Regions from separate parts of the Arthrobacter sp. Y3224055 genome, predicted to be linked through region 2. Evidence: predicted binding sites of a transcription regulator. Region 2 holds the regulator's gene; each other region holds the start of a gene.
The links. The regulator LexA, encoded in region 2, represses DNA repair genes until DNA is damaged. The targets are predictions, from matches to a motif close to TCGAACANNTGTTCGA.
Positions count from the first base shown of each region.

Region 1: a site for LexA is predicted at 1,913-1,928, ahead of AC5RTY_RS11685 (LexA family protein). Genes of this name have one in related genera too.
Region 3: a site for LexA is predicted at 1,629-1,644, ahead of ruvA (Holliday junction branch migration protein RuvA). Genes of this name have one in related genera too.
Region 4: a site for LexA is predicted at 2,806-2,821, ahead of AC5RTY_RS00885 (HNH endonuclease signature motif containing protein). Genes of this name have one in related genera too.

Region 1 covers NZ_JBNHGB010000004.1:251,497-256,866, reverse strand. The annotation lists gene AC5RTY_RS11695 (hypothetical protein) at 1-19, shown strand, start outside; gene AC5RTY_RS11690 (Y-family DNA polymerase) at 128-1,486, opposite strand; gene AC5RTY_RS11685 (LexA family protein) at 1,479-1,853, opposite strand; gene AC5RTY_RS11680 (ATP-dependent Clp protease ATP-binding subunit) at 2,065-4,659, shown strand; gene AC5RTY_RS11675 (TetR/AcrR family transcriptional regulator C-terminal domain-containing protein) at 4,872-5,370, opposite strand, start outside.
Region 2 covers NZ_JBNHGB010000005.1:30,664-36,033, forward strand. The annotation lists gene AC5RTY_RS12575 (histidinol-phosphate transaminase) at 1-824, opposite strand, end outside; gene AC5RTY_RS12580 (LysM peptidoglycan-binding domain-containing protein) at 897-1,250, opposite strand; gene lexA (transcriptional repressor LexA) at 1,547-2,296, shown strand; gene AC5RTY_RS12590 (ATP-dependent DNA helicase) at 2,408-4,447, opposite strand; gene hflX (GTPase HflX) at 4,440-5,370, opposite strand, start outside.
Region 3 covers NZ_JBNHGB010000002.1:98,024-103,393, reverse strand. The annotation lists gene ruvB (Holliday junction branch migration DNA helicase RuvB) at 1-896, opposite strand, end outside; gene ruvA (Holliday junction branch migration protein RuvA) at 925-1,560, opposite strand; gene ruvC (crossover junction endodeoxyribonuclease RuvC) at 1,725-2,285, opposite strand; gene AC5RTY_RS05775 (YebC/PmpR family DNA-binding transcriptional regulator) at 2,312-3,067, opposite strand; gene pdxT (pyridoxal 5'-phosphate synthase glutaminase subunit PdxT) at 3,070-3,774, opposite strand; gene AC5RTY_RS05765 (MurT ligase domain-containing protein) at 3,912-5,210, shown strand; gene AC5RTY_RS05760 (type 1 glutamine amidotransferase) at 5,210-5,370, shown strand, end outside.
Region 4 covers NZ_JBNHGB010000001.1:193,132-198,501, forward strand. The annotation lists gene AC5RTY_RS00875 (motility protein A) at 1-334, opposite strand, end outside; gene AC5RTY_RS00880 (flagellar FlbD family protein) at 335-652, opposite strand; gene AC5RTY_RS00885 (HNH endonuclease signature motif containing protein) at 918-2,792, opposite strand; gene AC5RTY_RS00890 (RHS repeat-associated core domain-containing protein) at 4,004-4,261, opposite strand; gene AC5RTY_RS00895 (flagellar hook protein FlgE) at 4,801-5,370, opposite strand, start outside.

The DNA of each region.
Region 1 (5,370 bases), on a different contig from region 2:
CACGAGCCCGAGCGACTGATCCACCGCGGGCACGGCAGCGGCCGTCGAGATACGGCCGCTGCCGTGCCACTGTTCGGCCGCCGTCGTGCCCGTTGCGCCGCTGCGGCGCGACCCGGTGCACAGCCGGTTAATCCGCCTTGACCACCGGCAGGTCGCTCCACTCGGTGGTGTAGCGTGGCGAGGAAAATTCGCGTTTCATTGACCACGCCGCGGGGGCCGCCAGCCCGCCCTGACCGAGGCCGATCGAGGCTTCGCCGAACTTGGTACGCACCGCGCCCAGCAGGTCGCCGATGTGCCGCTGTTCCAAATCGCTGACGAAGGGGTCGAAGGTCTGCTGGCCGGCCGCGGGCTCCAGCCCCGACAGCAGGACCCCTGCCCGGACATAGTGGGCGCCCGGAGTCAGGCAGCCGCGCATGGCGGCCACGGCAGCCTTGGTCAGCTGGATCGGATCCTGCGTGGGCGTCGCCAGGTTGACGCTGGCCGCGGGAAACGATGCCTCGCCGCCGGCGAACCTGCTGGTCCCCGCAGTCACCGTCAGCACCGAGGCGCGCAGTCCCTCGGCCGCCATCCGGGCCGCCCCGCGTTGGGCATAGACCGCCATCACCTGGTCCATCTCCTCGATGGTGGTCACCGGCGTGGAGAAACTGCGCGAGAACATGATCTGCTGCTTGTCGGCCCGCTCCTCCGCGTGCGGGATGCAGGGCGTCCCGTTCAGCTCCAGCACGGTTCGCTGCAGCACCACGGAGAACTTTTTGCGGATTGCCTGCGGGTCGGCGGCCTTGAGGTCTGCGATCGACTCGATCCCGAGGGCGTTCAGCCGTTTCCCCGTCCGTCCGCCCACGCCCCACAGCCCGGTGACCGGGACGCGTGACTGGATCCAGGCGATGTCGGAAGCGGGCATCGAGCCCAGCGAGCACACCCCGGCCATCTGGGGATTCCGTTTGGCAACGTGGTTGGCGAACTTCGCCAGGGTCTTGGTCTGCGCCACGCCGACGCTGACCGGCACGCCCACCTGCCGGATCACTGCGGCACGGATTCGGCCGGCAGTCTCCAGCAACTGGGCGTCGTCGCCGGGCAGGCCCAGGAACGACTCGTCGATCGAATAGACCTCCTGCCAGGCCCCGAACCGGCCGAGCACTTCCATCACCCGGGCGCTTAGGTCCCCGTACAGCTCGTAGTTGCTGGACCGCGCGACCAGCCCCCAGGCCTTGGCCCGCGGCGCCACCTGGAACCACGGCGTCCCGGTCTTCAGCCCCAGCTGTTTGGCCTCCTCGGAGCGCGCCACCACGCAGCCGTCATTGTTGGAGAGCACGACGACGGGCCGTCCCTCGAGGGACGGATCGAAGACCCGCTCGCAGGAGACGTAGAAATTGTTGACGTCCACCAGCGCGATCCGTTCGCCAGGCCGGCCGGAGGTCGCCCCGCCGGAGCCGGACGGCCGGCCGGAGGCCGCCCCGCCTGCCCCTGGCACCGGGGCGCTAGACATGGTGCAGGCAACGGGTGGCGACGCCCCAGATGCTCAGGTCGTCGAGTTCGCCCACTTCGGTGGGAACGCCGCCGTCGTCCGCCTGCAAGCGCACGCCGTCCGCGGTGAGATGCAGGCGCCGGACCACCAGTTCCCCGTCCAGCACCGCGACCACTACCGAACCGTCGCGCGGGGTCAAAGAGCGATCCACTATCAGCTCATCGCCATCACTGATCCCGGCCGCGGCCATCGAGTTTCCGGCCACCCGCATCACAAAGGTGCTGGTGCGGTCGCGGATCAGGTGCCGGTTCAGATCGATGCCGCCGTGGAAGTAGTCCCTGGCCGGCGACGGGAAACCGCGCGCCTCCTCGGGCGCTCCGCTGCCCATCTCCGGGCCCGCCGAAGCACCCGACGGCTGCTCTACACCGAACATCCCGACCCCCGTCTTCGAACAAAGCTTCGAAAACAACACTAGCACCGGCCCGCCGTGGCCTACATATGAGCCAGCTCCACTCAAGTTTGGGTAACTTCTGGAATAATCCTGTCGTAGAGGCGTTAACATGAGTCGAAGGCACTCACGTTCCACAGGAGGATTATCCATGCCACTGTTCTTCGGACCAGCTTCCGGCAACGGTTCATTCGACGAGTTCCTGGCCCGCTACCTGCAGGGCCAGCGGGCGGCCCAATCCCGCACGGTCGACCTCACCCGGCTGCTCAGCCGCCGCACCCATGAAGTGCTGGCGCAGGCAGCCCGGTTTGCCGCAAGCCTCGGCCACATCGAGGTGGACGCGCTGCACATCCTGCACGTCATGGTCGGCCAGGAGCCGGCCGCCAGCCAGATCAAGCTGACCGGCGCGGACCCGCAGACCATCGCGCGTTCCGCGGAGCAGGGCCTGCCGGAAAAGACCGGCCCGACCCGGGAAACGCCGTCGCTCACGCCGTCGGCGCAGCGTGCCCTGCTGGACGCCCACCAGGTCGCCCGCGCATTCGGCTCCACCTACATCGACCCCGAGCACCTCTTCGCCGCCTTCGTGCTGAACCAGGAGACCCCCGCCGGCCAAATCCTGGGCGGCGCGGGCGTCACCCCGCAGGCACTGCAGCAGGCGGCGGAGAAAGCTGCGGCGCAGCCCGACGGCCCCACCCCTGCAACCGGCCCGCAACAGAGCACCGGCACCGAGTCGGAAACCCCCATGCTGGACCAGTTCGGCACCGACCTGACGGCCCAGGCCCGGGAGAACCGGCTGGACCCGGTGATCGGCCGGGCGGACGAAATCGCCCAGACCATCGAAATCCTCGCGCGCCGGACCAAGAACAACCCGGTGCTGATCGGCGAGGCCGGCGTGGGCAAGACCGCCATCGCCGAGGGGCTGGCGCAGGCCATCGTGGCCGGCGACGTCCCGGAACAGCTGCGCGGCAAGCGTGTGGTGTCACTGGATCTGCCGGGCATGCTGGCCGGCACCCGCTACCGCGGCGACTTCGAGGAACGCCTGACCAAGACCCTGGACGAGATCAGCGCCGCGAGCAGCGAACTGATCGTGTTCATCGACGAACTGCATACCGTGATCGGCGCCGGTGGCGGCGGCGAGGGCGGCATGGACGCCGGCAACATCCTCAAGCCCCGGCTGGCCCGCGGCGAACTGCACGTGCTCGGCGCCACCACCCTGGGCGAGTACCGCAAGGTGGAGAAGGACCCGGCCCTGGAGCGGCGCTTCCAGCCCGTCATGGTCTCAGAGCCCTCGATCGAGGACGCCGTCCGCATCCTGTCCGGCCTCAAGGACCGCTACGAAGAACACCACCAGGTGGCCTACACCGAGGCAGCGATCCGGGCCGCCGTCGAGATGTCCTCCCGCTACCTCACCGACCGGTTCCTGCCGGACAAGGCGATCGACCTGATCGACCAGGCCGGCGCACGGCTGAGCCTGCGACGCGGCCCGCGCGTTGACGTGGAGGCCATGCGCGGCCGGCTGGCCGAGCTGGAGTCGGCCAAGAACGCCGCCGTCGCCGAGGAACGCTACGAGGACGCCTCGAAGCTGCGCGACGAAATCGAAGAGCTGAAGGCCCGGCTGGAAGCCGCCTCCGCCCAGCAGTCGGCCCCGGGTGCCACGGAAGATCACGACGGCGGGGCCCGCCCCGGCGTCGCGTCTTCCGATGTGGTGGGCGAGGCCGAGATCGCCGAGATCATCTCCCGCGCCACCGGCATTCCGGCCGCCCGGCTGACCCAGGGCGACCGGCAGCGGCTGGCGCGGTTGGAGGAGGACCTGCACGCCCGGGTGATTGGCCAGGACGATGCGGTGGCCGCTATCGCCAGGTCCGTGCGGCGCAACCGCACCGGCATGGGGGACGAGGGCCGGCCCGTCGGCAGCTTCCTGTTCCTGGGCCCGACCGGTGTGGGCAAAACCGAGCTGGCCAAGGCCCTGGCGGAGTCGCTGTTCGGTGACGAGGACGCCATGGTGCGCTTCGACATGAGCGAATACGGCGAGCGCCACACCGTCTCACGGCTGGTCGGCGCCCCTCCGGGCTACGTCGGCTACGGCGAGGCCGGCCAGCTGACCGAACGCGTCCGCCGGCGCCCGTACTCTGTGGTGCTGCTGGACGAGGTGGAGAAGGCCCACCCGGACGTTTTCAATCTCCTGCTGCAGGTCCTCGACGACGGACGCCTTACCGACGGGCAGGGCCGCACCGTGGACTTCCGCAACACCGTTGTGATCATGACCTCCAATCTCGGCTCGGAGTTTCTGGCCAGCAAGGGCGGAGCGCTGGGCTTCACCGCCAACGACGGGGTGGACGGCTTCGGAAGCGAGCAGGATCTGCGCGCCCGGGTGATGGGCCGGCTGCGCGAAACCATGCGGCCGGAGTTTTTGAACCGGATCGACGAGATCGTGCTGTTCCGCAAGCTGGACCAGGAGCAGCTCCGTTCCATCGTGCGGCTGCAGTTGCGCAAGACCGAAGTCCGGCTGGCGGCTCAGGGCATCGCGCTGGAGGTTGGCGAGGACGCCGTGGCCTGGATCGCAGAGGCCGGCTACGAGCCCGAATACGGCGCCCGGCCCCTGCGCCGCGTGATCCAGCGCGAGCTTGATGACCGGATTGCGGACCTGCTGGTGGCCGAGGCCGTTGCCGACGGCGGGCGAATCCGCGTGGCGGCCGGCGACGACGGGCTGCGCGTCGCGGCAGATAGCATGTCCGCTGCGGCATAGCGGCGGCGACTGACGCCGGGCGCGGTTGATGTGCCCGCGCGCACCAATCGCAACCCCGGAGCGATGGCGGGGCACTCCACCGGAGTGGGGTGACCCGCCGCTCCGGTTCAGGCCAACGACAATGCGGAATAAAGGCGGGGCCTCACGGGCCCTCCTGCCTGCAATCGCGTTCCAGGGTTCCGGGCCCATGGCCTCGCCCGCGACCCGGTGGTTCAGGGCGAGGGCGCCTCGGCCCGCTCTGGTGTCTCTTCGCCAGTCCCGGAGCGGCCCTGCAGCGACGCCGCCAAGCCGCCGATAATGAGGTCGAGGCCGAAGTCGAACTCGTGGCTGAAGTCGTATCCGGGCTGCAGCACATGCTCCACGGCGAACTCCCGCAGGTGTGGATAGTCCTCGACGGTGAACATCTCCACCATCGGCCCGCCGACCTCCGCCAGGCTGTCCGGCCCGTCGAAAGGCAACGATGCCTCCTGGAGAGCCGTCCCGTAAACGTACGCATCGAGCACCGCATAGGCGTGGGCCGCCAGCGGCAGCGAGAACCCGGCAGCCCGAAGGGTCCCCAGGGTCGCATCGTGGTGGCGCAGGTTTGCCGGTCCCGGCGCGGTGCGCGATTCCATCAAGGCTATGGCCCACGGGTGGCGGCGCAGCACATCGCGGGCCGAGGCGGCACGCCGCTTCAACTCCGCCTTCCACTCCCGGCCCGGCACCGGCAGT
Region 2 (5,370 bases):
TGGTCCAACGCGGCCAGGGCCGTTGCCTGCGTAACGGCGGAGAGGTGGTAGGGCAGGCGGACCAGTCGCAGCGCATCGGTAATCTGCGGTGCGGCGGCGAGGTACCCGACCCTGGCGCCTGCCAGCGCGAAGGCCTTGCTCATGGTGCGGGAAACGATGAGCCGCTCCCGCCCCGGCAACAGTGTCAGCGCGCTCGGCGTTCCGGCGTGGGCGAACTCGGCGTAGGCCTCGTCCACGATCACGATGGCCTTGGAGGCTTCCCCCGCTTCATACGCCGCCTCCACGACCTCAAGGCCCAGGGCGGTGCCCGTCGGGTTGTTCGGGGAGCAAAGAACGACCACGTTTGCCGCGGAGCCGGCCACAGCGGCGGCGGCAGCGTCCGGGGACAACGTGAAGTCTGCCCCCCGCGGAACGGCCACATAATCCGTGTCCGTCCCGCTGGCCAGCAGCGGGTACATGGAATAGGTGGGCGGGAAGCTCAGCAGGGTGCGGCCGGGGCCGCCGAAGGCCTGGAGGATTTGCTGCAGGACCTCGTTCGATCCGTTGGCGGCCCAAATGTTCTCTGCGGTGAGGCCGTGCCCCAAGTAGCGGGCCAGCGCCGTCCTCAGCTTCGTGAACTCGCGATCCGGATACCGGTTCAGACCCGCGGCAGCCTCGCTGACGGCCGAGACGATGGCCTGACGGACAGCATCGGGCAGGCCATGGGTGTTTTCGTTGACGTTCAGGAGGACGGGAACCTCCAGCTGGGGCGCACCATAGGGCTCCAGGCCCCGGAGATTTTCCCGCAACGGCAGGCGGTTCAGGCGTTCTAACTGCTCACTCACCGGTCCAGTTTAAGCTTCGGCCCGCCCGGGGCAGGAATCGGGCGGGCCGAAGCAGCTCATATTACGGCTGCCTCAGCGCGCGGACGGGACCAGCAGCTGCTGCCCGGCGTGGACGATGTCCCCCTGCAGGCCGTTCAATTGCGCGATCTCGAAAATGACATCGTGGGGGTTGCGGTCCGGCGCGGACTGCACTGCTATGTCCCACAGTGACTGGCCGCTGCCGACCGTGACGGTCGCCGCCGGCCCCGGCCCCAGCCCCCCGGCGGCGGCCATTGCCGGAGCAGTGAAGAAACCGATCAGGGTCAGGGCTGCGGCCGCGGCGAGCATCAGCGGCAGGCCGATCAGCAACAAACGGCCGCGGCGGGTCAGCCGCAGGCCTGTGCTGGTACGAAGGCCAGCGGGCTGCGGTGCGAGCTGGGCGGACATGGTGCCACCTTTCCGATATTCGATCTATTTCGGCTGGTTTCGATCGTCTTGCAACGGTATTCGAACGTATCTTCGAATACGTCTTCTACAGTTTTAGCACTGGTGATCGAACATTGTCGAGACTCAGTCGAACAAATGTTTGAAATTCGCTACCGCCTCGCCTAGCGTTGTAAGCGTCGGGCGGCAGTAAGAGCAGTGCATCAGCCGCCACCGACAAAACAGTTGAGACAACAGTCCATGTGCGGTTCCGCTACGGCGCCGGCGCAGGGACCACTACGGGGAGACCGGGGCCGGACATGTCGGAAGAGACCACCACCACTGCCGGAGCGAAGCGACGCGGCCGGCCCGTCAAAGTGGGGCGCAGCCTGACGCCGAGGCAGAAGAAGATCCTGGAAACCATCCAGCGCTCCGTTATGTCACACGGATACCCTCCGTCCATGCGCGAGATCGGTGACACGGTCGGTCTGGCAAGCCTGTCCAGCGTCACGCACCAGTTGGCCCAACTGGAGAAGATGGGCTACATCAGGCGCGACCCCAAGCGTCCCCGTGCCATGGAAATCCTGACCCCGCTGACACTCGAGCACGGGGGTGTGGAAATCGTCGGAGTCGATGAACCGCAACAGCTGCGCAGCTCCAGCGGCGTCGCCGTATCCGAGCTGACCACGTCATCCGACACGGCGATGGTGCCGCTGGTGGGAAGGATCGCAGCGGGCGGGCCGATCCTGGCGGACCAGGCGGTCGAGGACGTCATGCCCCTGCCGCGGCAACTGGTGGGACACGGCGAGTTGTTCATGCTCAGGGTCTCGGGCGATTCCATGATCGATGCGGCCATCTGTGACGGCGACTGGGTCGTGGTCCGCCAGCAGCACACGGCCGAGAACGGCGACATCGTGGCGGCGCTGCTCGACGACGAAGCAACGGTCAAGACCTTCCGGCAGCGCGACGGCCACACCTGGCTGTTGCCGCAGAATACCCAGTACGAACCGATTCTTGGCGACCACGCAACCATCATGGGCAAGGTTGTCTCGGTGATGCGGGCCCTCTGACGCGCCCGGTCTCCCCGGTCCGCGCTGCAGCCACCCCGGGATCCCCTGCCCGCACGGGCGGTCCCCGCGCAGGGCCCCGCTCGCTCCGGAACGGGCGTGCCCCCAACCCGTTCAGGCTGAGGCCGTAGCCAGCCTTTCCAAGACCTGGCGGGCCGTGGCGCCGTCCTTGGTACTCCAGAAGGGCGGCAGGGCGCTGCGGAGGAAACTCCCGTAGCGCGCCGTCGCCAGCCGTGAGTCCAACACGGCCACCACTCCACGGTCGTTTGACGCGCGGATCAGCCTCCCGGCTCCCTGGGCCAGCCGCACGGCCGCATGGGTCGCCGAGACCGTCATGAAACCGTTTCCCCCGGACTGCGCCACGGACCGGGTTCGGGCAGTCGTGAGCGGGTCATCCGGCCGGGGGAACGGAATCCGGTCGATGACCACGAGCCGGCACGCGGAACCGGGAACGTCGACGCCCTGCCAGAGCGTCATGGTGCCGAACAGGCAGGTGTCGGGCTCTTCGGCGAATTGGCGGACCAGCGCGCCCATCGACGATTCGCCCTGGCACAGGATGGTCAGGTCGGTGCGCCCGCGCATCTCGGCCGCGGCTTCTTCTGCCGCACGCCGCGAGGAGAACAGGCCCAGGGCGCCGCCGCGCGAGGCCAGCAGCAGCTCCTCGAGTTCATCGAGCTGTTCCGGGCTGGTGCCCCGGCCCGGCTTCGGCAGATGCGACGCCACGTAGAGCACGCCCTGCCTGGGGTAATCGAAGGGGCTGCCCACGTCCACGCTGGAATAGGCGGGCGCGCCGGCTCCGAGCAGTCCGAGCGACCCGGCGACGGCATCGAAGGTCCCCCCGACCGACAACGTCGCCGATGTCAGCACAACGGTATGTTCGTCGAACAAGCCCTCACGCAGCCGGGACGCCACCGAGAGCGGCGCTATGTTCAACGTTGCCGGCTGGTCGTCATTGGCGGCGTAGTCGCCGGCCTCGCCATAGGTGCTGGGACGGGTCGCCCAGATGACCTCCCGGGAGTCCGGAGCGGACAGCAGCCGTTCGGCCAGTTCCAGCACGGCCGCGAGCCGTGAGCGCGCCATCTGCCGTCCGCCGTCCGCTGCCCCCGCACCCTCGGGCTTCGAGTCGGAGAGCGCCGCGCGGGCCGCTTCCCGTACCTGCGCAAGAACCAGCTCATGCTCCTCGCGGAGGCCGGCCGCCAGCAGGCCGGTGGGCACCGACTGCAGGACGTCCTCCAGCGCATCGGCGGCGGAGTTCAAAGGCTCCACGCTGATCCCCGTGTGTTTGCGTGCCGTCGAGGCGGCGGTACGCACCATGGCGGCGGAGAGTTGCCCCGCGACGGCGCTGGTGACGCGGTCCTGCAGCTCATGGGCCTCGTCGATGACCACCACGTCATAGTCCGGGAGTACCGCGACGCCCTCGAAGGCGTTGATGGCCAGCATGGCATGGTTCGTGATCACGATGTCTGCCTCCGCCGCGCGGCCCCGTGCCAGTTCGCTGAAGCACTCGGCGGCCAGGGGACACTTCTGGGCGCCCAGGCACTCCATGGAGCCGACGGAGACCTGTCGCCAGGCCCGGTCGCTGACACCGGGCACCAGTTCATCCCGATCCCCGGTGTCGGTCTCCTGCGCCCACTCGCGCAGGCGCACGACTTCCTTGCCCAGCGCGCCCGAGGCGCCGGAAGCCGACGCTGCGCCGGCCGGAGCAGGATGCGGAACCGCGTCCTCGCCGAGGCTGAACAGCGCCGCCGGCGCGTCCTCGTCCGGAAAGCCGCCCGCGAGCTTGTGCAGGCAGAGGTAATTGTTCCTGCCCTTGAGCAAAGCGACGTCCAGCGGCCTGGGCAGCTCGTCGGCGACGGCCTCCAACAGCCGGGGCAGGTCCCGCTTGACGATCTGCGATTGCAGCGCCAACGTTGCCGTGGAGACGATCGCCGGCTTCTCCCCCTCCAGCGCCTGGACCATGAGCGGCACCAAGTAGGCCAGCGACTTGCCGGTGCCTGTGCCCGCCTGCACCAGCAGGTGTTGCCGGCGCTCGAAGGCCTCGGCCACTTTCGCCGCCATCTCGTGCTGGCCGGCACGGTGCTGCCCGCCCATCTCCTGTACGGCGACGTCAAGCAGCCGCAGCGCCTCACCGGCGGGAACCTGGAGGTCAGTCATGCCGGAGGAACTGTTCCAGCTCCGATGCCAGACCCTCGCGCACCATCACGTCGAGCCGCGTGCCGTCCCCGCCATGCTCCATGGAGAGGATCTCGGCGTCTTCATTGTGCAGGCGGCTAATCACTTCGCCGCGGTCGTAGGGCACCAGCAGCTGCAGCTTCACACTGGGCCGCGGGATTGTCTCGCTGACGAGCCGAAGCAGCTCATCAATGCCCTGCCCGGTCCGCGCCGAGACCACGACGTGCCGCGGTTCACGCTGGCGCAGTCGCTCGACCACGAACGGATCGGCGGCATCGGCCTTGTTCAAGACGACGATTTCCGGAATGTGCCGTGCTTCGATTTCGGTCAGCACCTCGCGCACCGCGGCGATCTGGCCCTCCGGGTCGGGATGCGAGACGTCGACGACGTGCAGGATGACGTCGGCGTCGGCAACCTCCTCCAGGGTGGAGCGGAAGGCTTCCACCAGCTGCGTCGGCAACGACCGGACGAAACCTACCGTGTCGGCGAGCGTGTAACCGATACCGTCCGGTGTTTCCGCCCGGCGGACGGTCGGATCCAAGGTGGCGAAGAGCGCGTTCTCGACCAGCACACCCGCATCGGTCAGGCGGTTGAGCAGCGACGACTTGCCGGCATTGGTGTAGCCGGCGATTGCCACCGACGGCACGGCATTGCGGCGGCGGTTGGCGCGCTTGGTTTCCCGTGCGGGCTTCATGCCGGTGATCTCCCGGCGCAGCTTCGCCATCCGGGTACGGATGCGCCGGCGGTCCAGCTCGATCTTCGTCTCACCGGGCCCGCGGGAACCAATGCCGCCGCCGGCCGCCCCCACCCGGCCGCCGGCCTGCCGGGACATGGACTCGCCCCAGCCTCGGAGCCTGGGCAGCAGATACTCAAGCTGGGCCAGCTCTACCTGGGCCTTGCCTTCG
Region 3 (5,370 bases), on a different contig from region 2:
AAGTAGGGCTCGGCCACCGTCTCCACCGTCTCGGTTTCCTCGCCGACGGCTATGGCCAGGGTGGATAAACCGACGGGCCCGCCGCCGAACTTGGTGATCAGGGCGGTGAGCACCGCCCGGTCCAGCCGGTCCAGTCCCCGTTCGTCGACTTCGTACATATCGAGCGCCGCCGCTGCCGCACGCGCATCGATCTCCTCGATCTTGTGCACAAGGGCCCAGTCCCGCACCCGGCGCAGCAGACGGTTGGCGATGCGGGGCGTGCCGCGGGAGCGCCCGGCGATCTCGGCGAAACCGGCTGAACTGACCTTGAGGTCCAGCAGCATGGCCGAGCGGCGGAGCACCAGCTCAAGCTCCGCGACGGCGTAGAACTCCAAGTGCCCGGTGAAGCCGAACCGGTCGCGCAGCGGCCCCGGCAGCAGCCCGGCCCTCGTCGTGGCCCCGACGAGGGTGAACGGCGGCAGGTCGAGCGGGATGGCGGTGGCGCCGGCGCCCTTGCCCACCACGATGTCCACCCGGAAGTCCTCCATCGCCATGTAGAGCATTTCCTCTGCCGGCCGCGACATCCGGTGGATCTCATCCAGGAAGAAGATCTCCCCTTCGGTCAGCGACGACAGGATCGCCGCCAGGTCGCCCGCGTGCTGGATCGCCGGTCCGGAGCTGATGCGCAGCGGCGCGTTCATTTCCGCGGCGATGATCATGGCCAGCGTGGTCTTGCCCAGTCCGGGCGGGCCGGACAGCAGGACATGGTCGGCTGTCCGTTCGCGGATCCGGGACGCCTCCAGCACCAGCGACAGCTGCTGGCGGACCCGGGCCTGGCCCACGAAATCGTCCAGGTTCTTGGGCCGCAGCGCCGATTCGATCGCCCGTTCTTCGGTTTCCGACGTGTTGGCGACCAGCCGGTTGTTCTCGGAATCCTCCGCCACGCTAGTTCACTCCCGCGGTCCGCCGGGACGCGCCGGTCCGGGCGCCGTCCTGGCCGAGCCTGCGCAGGGTCAGCCGCAGCAAGTCGCCCACGTTGCCTGCCGCTGCCGCCTCTGGATTTTCCTCGGCGGTGGTGTCCACCGCCGCGGCGGCGTCCTTCTCGGACCAGCCCAGGCCGGCCAGTGCCTCCTGCACCTGTCCCTTCCAGCCGCCCTTTTGCTGGGGGGCCTGCTCGCCGGTGGGGATCAGCTTCCCGGCCAGCTCGAGCACGATCCGGCCGGCGAGCTTCGGCCCGATACCCGGAACCTTGGTGAACGCCTTGCTGTCCCCCTCCGCGGCGGCGACCCTCAGCGCCTCGGGCGAGTGCACCGACAGCGCCGCCAGGCCCAGCCTCGGGCCGACCCCACTGACCGAGATGAGGGTTTCAAAAACTTCCCGTTGCGCTGCGTCCTCGAAGCCGAACAGCGTCATGGAGTCTTCGCGCACAATCATGGTGGTGGCCAGTTCGGCCTCCCGCCCCACGAACAGCGTGCCCAGGGTCTGCGGCGTCGCCTGGACGAGCATGCCGAATCCGTTGACGTCGATCACGGCCGATTGCAATCCCACGTGGGCGACGACGCCGCGCAACGAGCTAATCATGAACTCAACTCCCAATTCCGGCACTGCGGCCCGGAGTCCGCCCCGCGGGCAGCACGGCGGCGGATTGTCCGAACATATCTACGAATAGCTTACGGGGCAGCACGGACATTGCCGGCCACCGCCACACCGTGGCACCGGTTCCGGCGGCCGCCGCCGGCCGCACGTCAGCGGCGGGTGCGCTTGGCCTTCGCTTCGGCCTCCGCCCAGAGCCGCTGCGCCGTCGTCATCCCGCCGCCGGCAGCCGGTCTCGCAGCTCCGCCGCGCCAGGCATGGGTGATGGCCAACGCCAGGGCGTCCGCGGCATCGGCCGGGCGCGGCGGGGTGTCCAGCCGAAGGATCCGGGTCACCATCTTGGTCACGGCGGCTTTGTCCGCCTGCCCGTTGCCGGTGACCGCCGCTTTCACCTCGGTGGGCGTGTGCAGCGCGACGGCGATCCCGCGCCGTGCCGCCGCCGCGATGACCACCCCGGACGCCTGCGCGGTGCCCATCACGGTACTGACATTGGTCTGGCTGAAGACGCGTTCGACGGCGAGCACGTCCGGGGTGTGCGCGTCGAGCCATTCGTCGATCGCGTCGGCAATCTTCAGCAGGCGCAGCTCCAGCGCCATGTCCGGGGTGGTCCCCACCACACCGACGTCCACGAGGGAGGAGCGCCGGTTCGGTTCAACATCGACCACGCCCAGGCCGCAGCGGGTCAGGCCCGGGTCCACTCCCAGCACGCGCATGGCGGGCGCCGACGGCCGGACCGGTGTCAGTCGTTCTCGATTTCGGCGAGGACGTCCGCGCTGATGTCGGCGTTGGAGTAGACGTTCTGGACGTCGTCCAGGTCCTCGAGGGCATCCACCAGCTTCATGAACTTCCGGGCCGCGTCCGCGTCGAGCTCCACGGCCATCGAGGACACGAACTCGATCTCGTCGGTTTCGTATTCGATGCCGGCCTCTTCCAGTGCGGCCACGACGGCGCGCAGGTCCGTGGGATCGGCGTGGACCTCGAAGTTGTCGCCCTGCTCCTTGACTTCCTCCGCGCCGGCTTCGAGCACCGCCATCAGGAGGTCGTCTTCCGTGAGTTCGTTCCTGGGCAGGGACACCACGCCCTTGCGGGAGAACATGTAGGACACCGACCCCGGGTCGGCAATGGTGCCGCCGTTGCGGGTGATGGCCAGGCGAACCTCCGAGGCGGCCCGGTTCTTGTTGTCGGTGAGGCACTCGATCAGCACAGCGGAGCCCTGCGGCCCGCGGGCCTCGTAGATGATTTCGCTGTAGTCCACCGTTTCGCCGGTCAGGCCGGCACCGCGCTTGACCGCGCGGTCGATGTTGTCGTTGGGAACCGAGGTCTTCTTGGCCTTTTGGACGGCCAGTTCCAGCGCGGGGTTGCCGGACATGTCCGCTCCCCCGTTGCGCGCCGCTACCTCAATGTTCTTGATCAGCTTCGCGAACGACTTGGCACGCCTGGCGTCGATCACGGCCTTCTTGTGCTTGGTGGTTGCCCACTTGGAGTGTCCGGCCATGCTTACGCCTCTCCTCTGACGATGCGGATGAAAAGTTCGTGGATGCGGCGCTCCCCCGTAATCTCCGGGTGGAAGGATGTCGCCAGCAGATGCCGCGAACGCACTGCCACTATTCTAGCTGTCCCGTGCAAAGTGTCGGTGTGGGAGGCCTCCTCCGGCTGCACGGCAGCCAGGACCTCCACGCCCTTGCCCACGCGTTCCACCCAGGGCGCACGGATGAACACGGCGTGGACCGGCGACGGGTCCTGGCCGGGAGACGCCGCGCTGAACTCCAGGCCCCGGAAGTCCAGCTCGGACTCGAACGATTCGCGCTGCCGGCCGAAGGCGTTCCGGCGCACCGTTATATCCAGGCCGCCCAGCGTCTGCTGCGGTTCGCCCTTCAGGTCGGTGGCCGGGTCTGCAATCTCCCGGGCCAGCATGATCATGCCCGCGCACGAACCGTAGACCGGCATGCCCGCCTCGATCCGCCCCTTCAGCGGGTCGGCCAGCTCGAAAATGCGGGTGAGCTTGTCGATAGTCGTGGATTCACCGCCTGGGATGACCAGGCCGTCCACGGCCGCCAGTTCCGCAGGCCGGCGCACCGGCACCGCCGTGGCGCCGCTGTGCTGCAGGACGGATAGATGTTCGCGGACATCGCCCTGCAGGGCAAGCACACCAATCGTGACCACGGTGACGGTTCCTCGGAGTTCGCATCGGCGCCGCCTCAGTGGCGGCCGTACGGAAAAACAGTAGTGCCAACCGGTCCGGCGGTGTTAAACGGTGCCCCCCCTCGCCCTGTGGTGACCGACACTGTTCGGCCCGGGCCGACGGCGCCGGGGCACGGCGGCTTGTATAGTCTCTACTCATGCGACACCTCCTTGCGACCGTTGCCGGAAAGGCCGTAAAGGCGGTAGCCAGGCTCCGCGGCGGCGGTTCCGCACTGCCCGGACTGGTAGCCGAAAAAATCGATCCGCAGTTCCTGCCGCGCACGCTCGGCGAGCTGCCGCGCGGCGTCGTGGTGATCAGCGGGACGAACGGCAAAACCACTACCACCAAGATGGTGGTGGAGCTGCTGCAGGGGCAGGGCCTGAAGGTGTTCACGAACCGGACGGGCAGCAACTTCACCCGCGGCGTGGTCGCTGCCGTGCTGGGCGACTCCGACGCCCGGGGCCGGCTTGACGCGGACATTGCCGTGTTGGAGCTTGACGAGGCCCACGCGGTTCACTTCGTCAAACTGGTGGCCCCGCGCTACAGCCTGCTGCTCAACGTCATGCGGGACCAGCTGGACCGCTTTGGCGAAATAGAAACGACCGCGGGTTTCCTCCGGCAGATCGCCGCCGCGACGACCGAGGCAGTGGTACTGAACCGGGAAGACCCGCGCATCGCGGCGCTTGCGGGCGCCGTGGCCGCGCCGCGGGTCGAATACTTCGGCCTGGCGCCGCAGCTGCGCCACATGTTTCCGCACGACGACGAAATGCGGTCCGCCGCCTCCGCCGGCCCATCCGGCGACACCGCCGCCGCCGACGGCGGCCGGCCGAGCGCCGACGTCGTGCTCTCGGCCTGTGAAGGGGCCGCCGCAACCTTCCAGCTGGACGGCCGTGAGCTCGAGGTCGAGCTGAAGCTGACCGGCGTCTACAACGTGTTCAACGCCGCCGCGGCGTTGGTGCTGGCGCGGACCGTGTTGGGCCCCGCGGTGGACGAGCCGGCGCTGCTGGCCTCGCTGGAGAACGTGACGCCGGCCTTCGGCCGCGGCGAATCGCTGACCGTCAACGGCCAGCCGCTGGACCTGGTGCTGGTGAAGAACCCGGCCGGCTTCCGGCTGGCACTGAAGTCTTTCCCCGCCGCCGGCTACCGGACCATGATCGCCATTAACGACAACTACGCGGACGGGCGGGACATGTCCTGGCTGTGGGACGTCGACTTCGATTCGCTGCGGGACACCGGCGTGGCCGAGGTTTCCGGCGTTCGGGCACGCGACATGGGGCTGCGCCTCTTCTATGAGGACGTTCCGGTGGACCGGGTGGACACGGACCTCAATGCCTCGCTGCAGCGGTTCATTGCGGGCGGTCCGGAGACGCCGAAGCGCATCTACTGCACCTACACCGCCATGCTGGCGCTGCGCCGCGAGCTCGGCAAATTGACCGAAGTGGAAGTGGTCTCCTGATGGACGCTCCTGTTATCGACCTGCTCCAGCTCTACCCGCGGGACATGAACATCTACGGCGACTGGGGGAATGTCCTGGTGCTGCGCAAGCGCCTGGAGCTGCGCGGCTACGACGTCCGGCTGCACGAGTACAACCCCGGCGACGCGTTCCCCGAGCAGGT
Region 4 (5,370 bases), on a different contig from region 2:
GCGCCCGCTGCATGAACGGGTCCTTCTCCTCGGTCGCCTCTGCGTCCAGTGCCAGCAGCCCCTCGCTGCGCGCCTTTTCGGCCAGCTCGACGACTCGGTCAATGACCGTCTGGGGCTTCGCCACCTTGCCGGTGAAAGCCCGGGGCAACGCTTTGAAGGCGTGCAGGCCGTCCCTGAGGGTGGTGCTGGCCAAGCCCACGGCGATAGTTGCACCGAAGACCAGGATCATGGGAGCCGGGATGAGGAGCGCCGAGACGTGGGCGCCCTCGAGGGTGATCATGGCATAGAGCGAGCCGAAGGCCAGCAGGAGGCCAATAAGTGTTGCGGGATCCATTTACGTATTCCTAGGGCGCAGCGGCACAGTGTTGCCGGGGTCCGCGGAGTCGTCTCCGGGGGCCGGGGCGGCTGGTGGCACGAGGCCGAGCTGGGGGTGACCGTGCTGGTGGACTGAAGGCGGCAACTCACGGGCCAGGTGCAGCACGTAGGCGCGGTAGCTGGCGATCATCTCGATGACCTGGCTCATCGTCTCGATGACGATGTACTTGGCGCCGTCAACCATCACCAAAGTGGTGTCCGGGTTGGAATGGACGCGCTCAATCAGGTCAGGGTTGACCGCAAACTGGCTGTCATTCAGCCGCGTTACTACGATCATTGGCCCCGTCCCAGGTCTCTCGAGGGCTCCGGTGAGCCGCTACCTACTACCTTCGGCCGCGCGCGCCCCGCGGTTAGCTGCCCAGCCCACTTGTCGCGCGCGTCACGCGGAGAGTGGCTGGAGTTGGTCCTGATTCCGGGTCTTGCCGCAGCAAGACATTCACTCAGCGACCCTAAAGAAGGCCCCAGCTGCTGTCTGGGTGGTGATTCATCCCGTAGCTCCCGTAGCAAGACTGGACAGCGGGCATCGCGGGAGGCCTGCCTCATCATCCAGTGGCTTGGAGTGGTTGGGGTGGGATGTGGGTGTGCCAGTAGGTGTTGCGCAGCGGTTTGCGGCGGGGGTTGATGTAGTCCGGCGGGGTGAACCAGGGGATGCCGTCGACGACGTTGATCTCCCAGTTCCCTTGCTCGATCAGGTCGTGGTGGAGCAAGCACAGGCACACCCCGTTGTTGACGTCGGTGCGGCCGCCGGCCCACCACGGGATGATGTGGTGCGCCTCCGTCCAGAACGCGGGCATGCTGCACCCCGGGAAGGCGCAGCCCTTGTCCCGGGCGACCAGTGCCCGGCGGATGGCGCGGTTGAAGAACCGTTGGGACCGGCCCAAGTCCAGGACCTCGCCTTCTGAACCGAGGACGGCCGGGATGATCTCGGCGTCGCAGGCCATCCGGCGGACCGTGGTGGCCGAGACCGGGCCGGTGAAGACCGCGCTGCCGCCGCCGGAGAGCAGCCCGGCCAGCTGGTCATATCCCGTGGTAACGATCACCTGGGTGCGGTGCCCGCCCGAGTCCGGGAGCCTTCCGGTGTTCAGCGCGATCCGGCACGCCCCGACCAGGCCCGCGAGCAGCTTCTGCGCCCGGGTGGCGTCATCCATCGCCTCCACCACGGTCGGATCCACACCGGCGGAACTATCGCTGCTGGCTTCGGCCCCGGAGAGATCGCCCCTCGCGCCGGTTAGGTAGCCGCGGTCACCCTCAGCGGCACCGGCTCCGCCCCTGCCTGCCTCCGCGGCACCGGCGCTGGGACCGGTGCCGGGACCGGTGCCGGGAACATCGTGGTTACCGCCGCTGCTGGCCGTGCCGGCGACCGTGGTTCCGTCACTTTCGGTGTGGGACTCCCCAGAACCGGCCGGACCCGCCTTTGCGGTGTTGGCGTTGCCGGTTGCGTCTGCTTCGCCTGTGTCTGTAGGGGTGCTGCCGGTGGCGGTGGTTTCGATGGCGTCGGGGCGGATCCTTGGGTTCGCGGCGCTGTTCATCACGGTGGCGAGGGCTTCGTACTGGGCGTCGGTGGTGTTGATGACGAACTGGTGCAGCCCGCGGCGCCGGCCGCGGTAGAACATGCCCTGCCGGGCCCGCAGTTCCTCCTCGGACGGTTCGGCACCGTCCTGGTCGACGGCGGTTTCCCACGTTCTGGCCACCATCACCAGGGTGTCCGCGTCGGCGTCCGCGGCCTGTCGGACCAGCGACGCTTCCATCGCCTGCAACGCCTCCGGGCTACCGGCGTGGCGGGCCCGGTCCAGGGAATCAACCACCAAGGCCGCGACCTGGCCGCTGACCTCACCGCCGCCCATGGCCTCGGCCAAAACCGGCAACGCCGGCGCACCCGGCTCCCCGTCCAACCGCACCGGCGCGGCGATCGCCTTGCCCACCCGCAGCCGGCGCCGCGCCTCGACAATCCCGATCCCCAACCGGGAGCGCAGATACTCCGCCGTGTTGGCGAACTCCGTCTTGCGGCGGCGCCGCACCCGCTTGGACCCGGACCCCTCCGGGGCCGCTGCGTCCACGCCGCCGGTGCTGATCGCCGCCACCGGGTCCGCCCACTCCCCCGCCCCCGCGGTGACCGACGCGACGGCACCCGCCTCCGCCCCGGCCCGAGCTCCGGCCTCGGCACTGGCTCCAGGCTCCGTCGACTGTTCCCCGGTGGCGGCGATGTCCGCCCGCTCCACCGCGTGGGCGCCGACGGCCTGCAGGAACTCCACGAGCTTCGAAACGTCCTCGACCGCCGCCACCGTATTGACCAGGTCCCGGGTACGCAGGGACCCCGACTCCGCGGGAAAACGGTCGGCAACATCCTGCAGCAGGACAAACGCCTGAGCCAGGGATGCGTCGATCTCCCCGGTGCGTTCCAACGGTGCAAGAGCCATACCACAATTTTATTCGTACACACATTCGATAGCCATCAAAAGGCGCCAATGTGTAGGAGTAGTGGCACGCCACTCAAGCAACTGGTGCACGAGCTTTGATTTCGCGGCAAAGAAAAAGCGGCCGCCTGCGAACGGTGCAGGCGGCCGCTGCAGCTGCCCGCGAACCGTCGGGCAGCTGCACTTCGGTGGTAATCATTTCGCAGCTCCGGGAAGGCGGACCGCAACCGGAGGGTCATCCCCTGTGACCGTCGGAATGCTCACGTGTGAACGTTTCCGGGACCGGGCGCGCCTTTCGGCAGCGCGGCGGAATCCGACAAGGGCGGTACGTAATCTTAGGGGTGACGATGAGGAAATGGTCTGCAATCTCTCTACCATCCTGTAGGCAGTGCCCCTCTAGATCGCAGGCCTGATCCGATAAAAAGAAGCTTGGATCCATCTCCGCTCAGCCGGAGTAGGGGTCACGCTCATCCCACTCCCGTTCCAGCCGCGGCCGCACCCGGAGCCGCACGTTACTGCCTCGACCGGCGCTCCAGAAGGAGTGCAGTCACCCCCCGCCGCAACCGCTGCGACGATCGTGGCGATTAAAAGAAGGGGCAGCAGATCCGAAGGCACGGTCAGTGCCAGGGCCGTCATCGTCAGGACGAAGGCGGCCGTTGCCAGAAGAACCACACATCGCAAGCATCAGTACGAGGGCGGGAGTGATAACGGCAACTCTTAGTTTCATCACGAGTCCTCATAAGTTGTGTAACCCAATGCCCACACACACCCAGCCCTCCGACGGCTCCCACTACAGATGCGAGGGTTCCCAGACGGCCATGTTCGAAACCAGGGCCGGTTCGCGTTCGGCGCCCAATTCAAGGTTCTCCACGATGCTTGCGTTCGCTGTCGAATAAGAACATAGCCAAAAACATGAGGCCAAGTATGGTTACGAGGATGAGTGTCCAATTCGACTCAGTAATCATGAAGTAGATGCCAGCAACCAGCATCAGGACTAGCGGTATGCCCATCATGAGAGTAAGGAATCGCCCTCTTTCACGGTAAGTCCAGACCTGCCCTCTTTTCGGGAACATTGTCACTCCAATCTAACGAAGGGCGTTACCTATCCGCGCCAAGTCTCCGAGGAAAGCAAGATAGTTCAGACCATTTCTATGCTCATGGCGTCTGCTGGGTTGTCCGTTACTAAATTCTGCAAAAAATACCTGTAGTAACGCTCAGCGCGCAACTGGCTCCGAGGAATGACGGTCCCCCATCCCCCGCTCAGAGTGCCCAATCCGAGGGCAATGGAAGCGGCGACCCCGCTCGAGGGGAGTGTCGAGGGTGTCCTGCTGGGCGAAACGTCCAGTGTCAGGGTTGTAGTAGCGGACACCGAACCTGACCCAGCCGGTGGCGCGGGCATGAATGGCTTGCTTGAAGAGGTAGGGGTTTGGGCAACGGCGATGGATGTCTGAAGCGTCACCTTCGTTGAACATTCATTACGTATCCCCAAACTGCAGTCGCGAGCAATACAACAGCGCATAGAAGGATAGCCGCTCTAGGAACGGCTTGACTCGAATCCAAAACGAGCGCGGCGTATAGCGCCGCCAACAGTGCAAAGATCGCCATGGAAATATATACAGCGATGTGCTGCCTCTTACGCATGCCCTGCCTCGATTCGCTTGGGCTGACTGCACTTTAACAAGGGTCCGCAGCTCCGATGCTCGGTGCCCGCGGAGACCACGGCCCAACCACTAGCGGAGCCGCAGCAGCCCCCACTACAGTCCGTCCACGGTGAGCACCGGCGAGAGGACGGGCGGGATGTCCAGCGAGGGCACGCCGAGCTCCTGCTCGACGACGATCGGATCCCGCCCGCCGCCGTATTAGATGCGTGTCCTCGACATGAACCTGCCCCCCCGGTATTGGGACGAGTGTAATGCAGGTCACACAAATAGGAGATAGCCCCGGTCCGAACCTATCGAACCGGGGCTATTTTCCTGTGTCTGTTAGGAGACAGGGTAAAAGTTCCGAAATTTTAGCGCTTCAGGTTGGTCAGTTCCTGCAGCACTTCGTCGGAGGTGGTGATGATGCGGGCGTTGGCCTGGAAGCCGCGCTGCGCGACGATCAGGTTGGTGAACTCCTGCGACAGGTCCACGTTCGACATCTCCAGCGAGCCACCGGCCAGCGTGCCAAGGCCGCCCGTTCCGGCGGTACCCAGCTCGACCTGGCCAGAGTTGGCAGTTGCACGGTACGACGACGAGCCTGCCTTTTCAAGGCCTCCCGGGTTGGTGAAGTTGGCCATGGCGACCTGTGCAACGATGGCCTGCCCGCCATTGCTGAACGAACCCATCAGAGTGCCGTCGGGCGACATAGTGAAGGATTCGAGCGAACCGGCTGCGTGGCCGTCCTGGCTGTCGAAGGCCACCGTACTGAGTCCGGCGTACCCGGTCAGGGCGGATAGGTTGACGGGAATGTTGCCTGCCAATGCGGCAGCGGACGCAGCCGTCGGCTTGCCATTCGCACCGAAGGCAAGGGTCGCGGTGGCAGTCCCGTCAGTCACAGTCCAAGAAGAACCGGACTCTTTGGTGAACTTCAACTGCAGGGT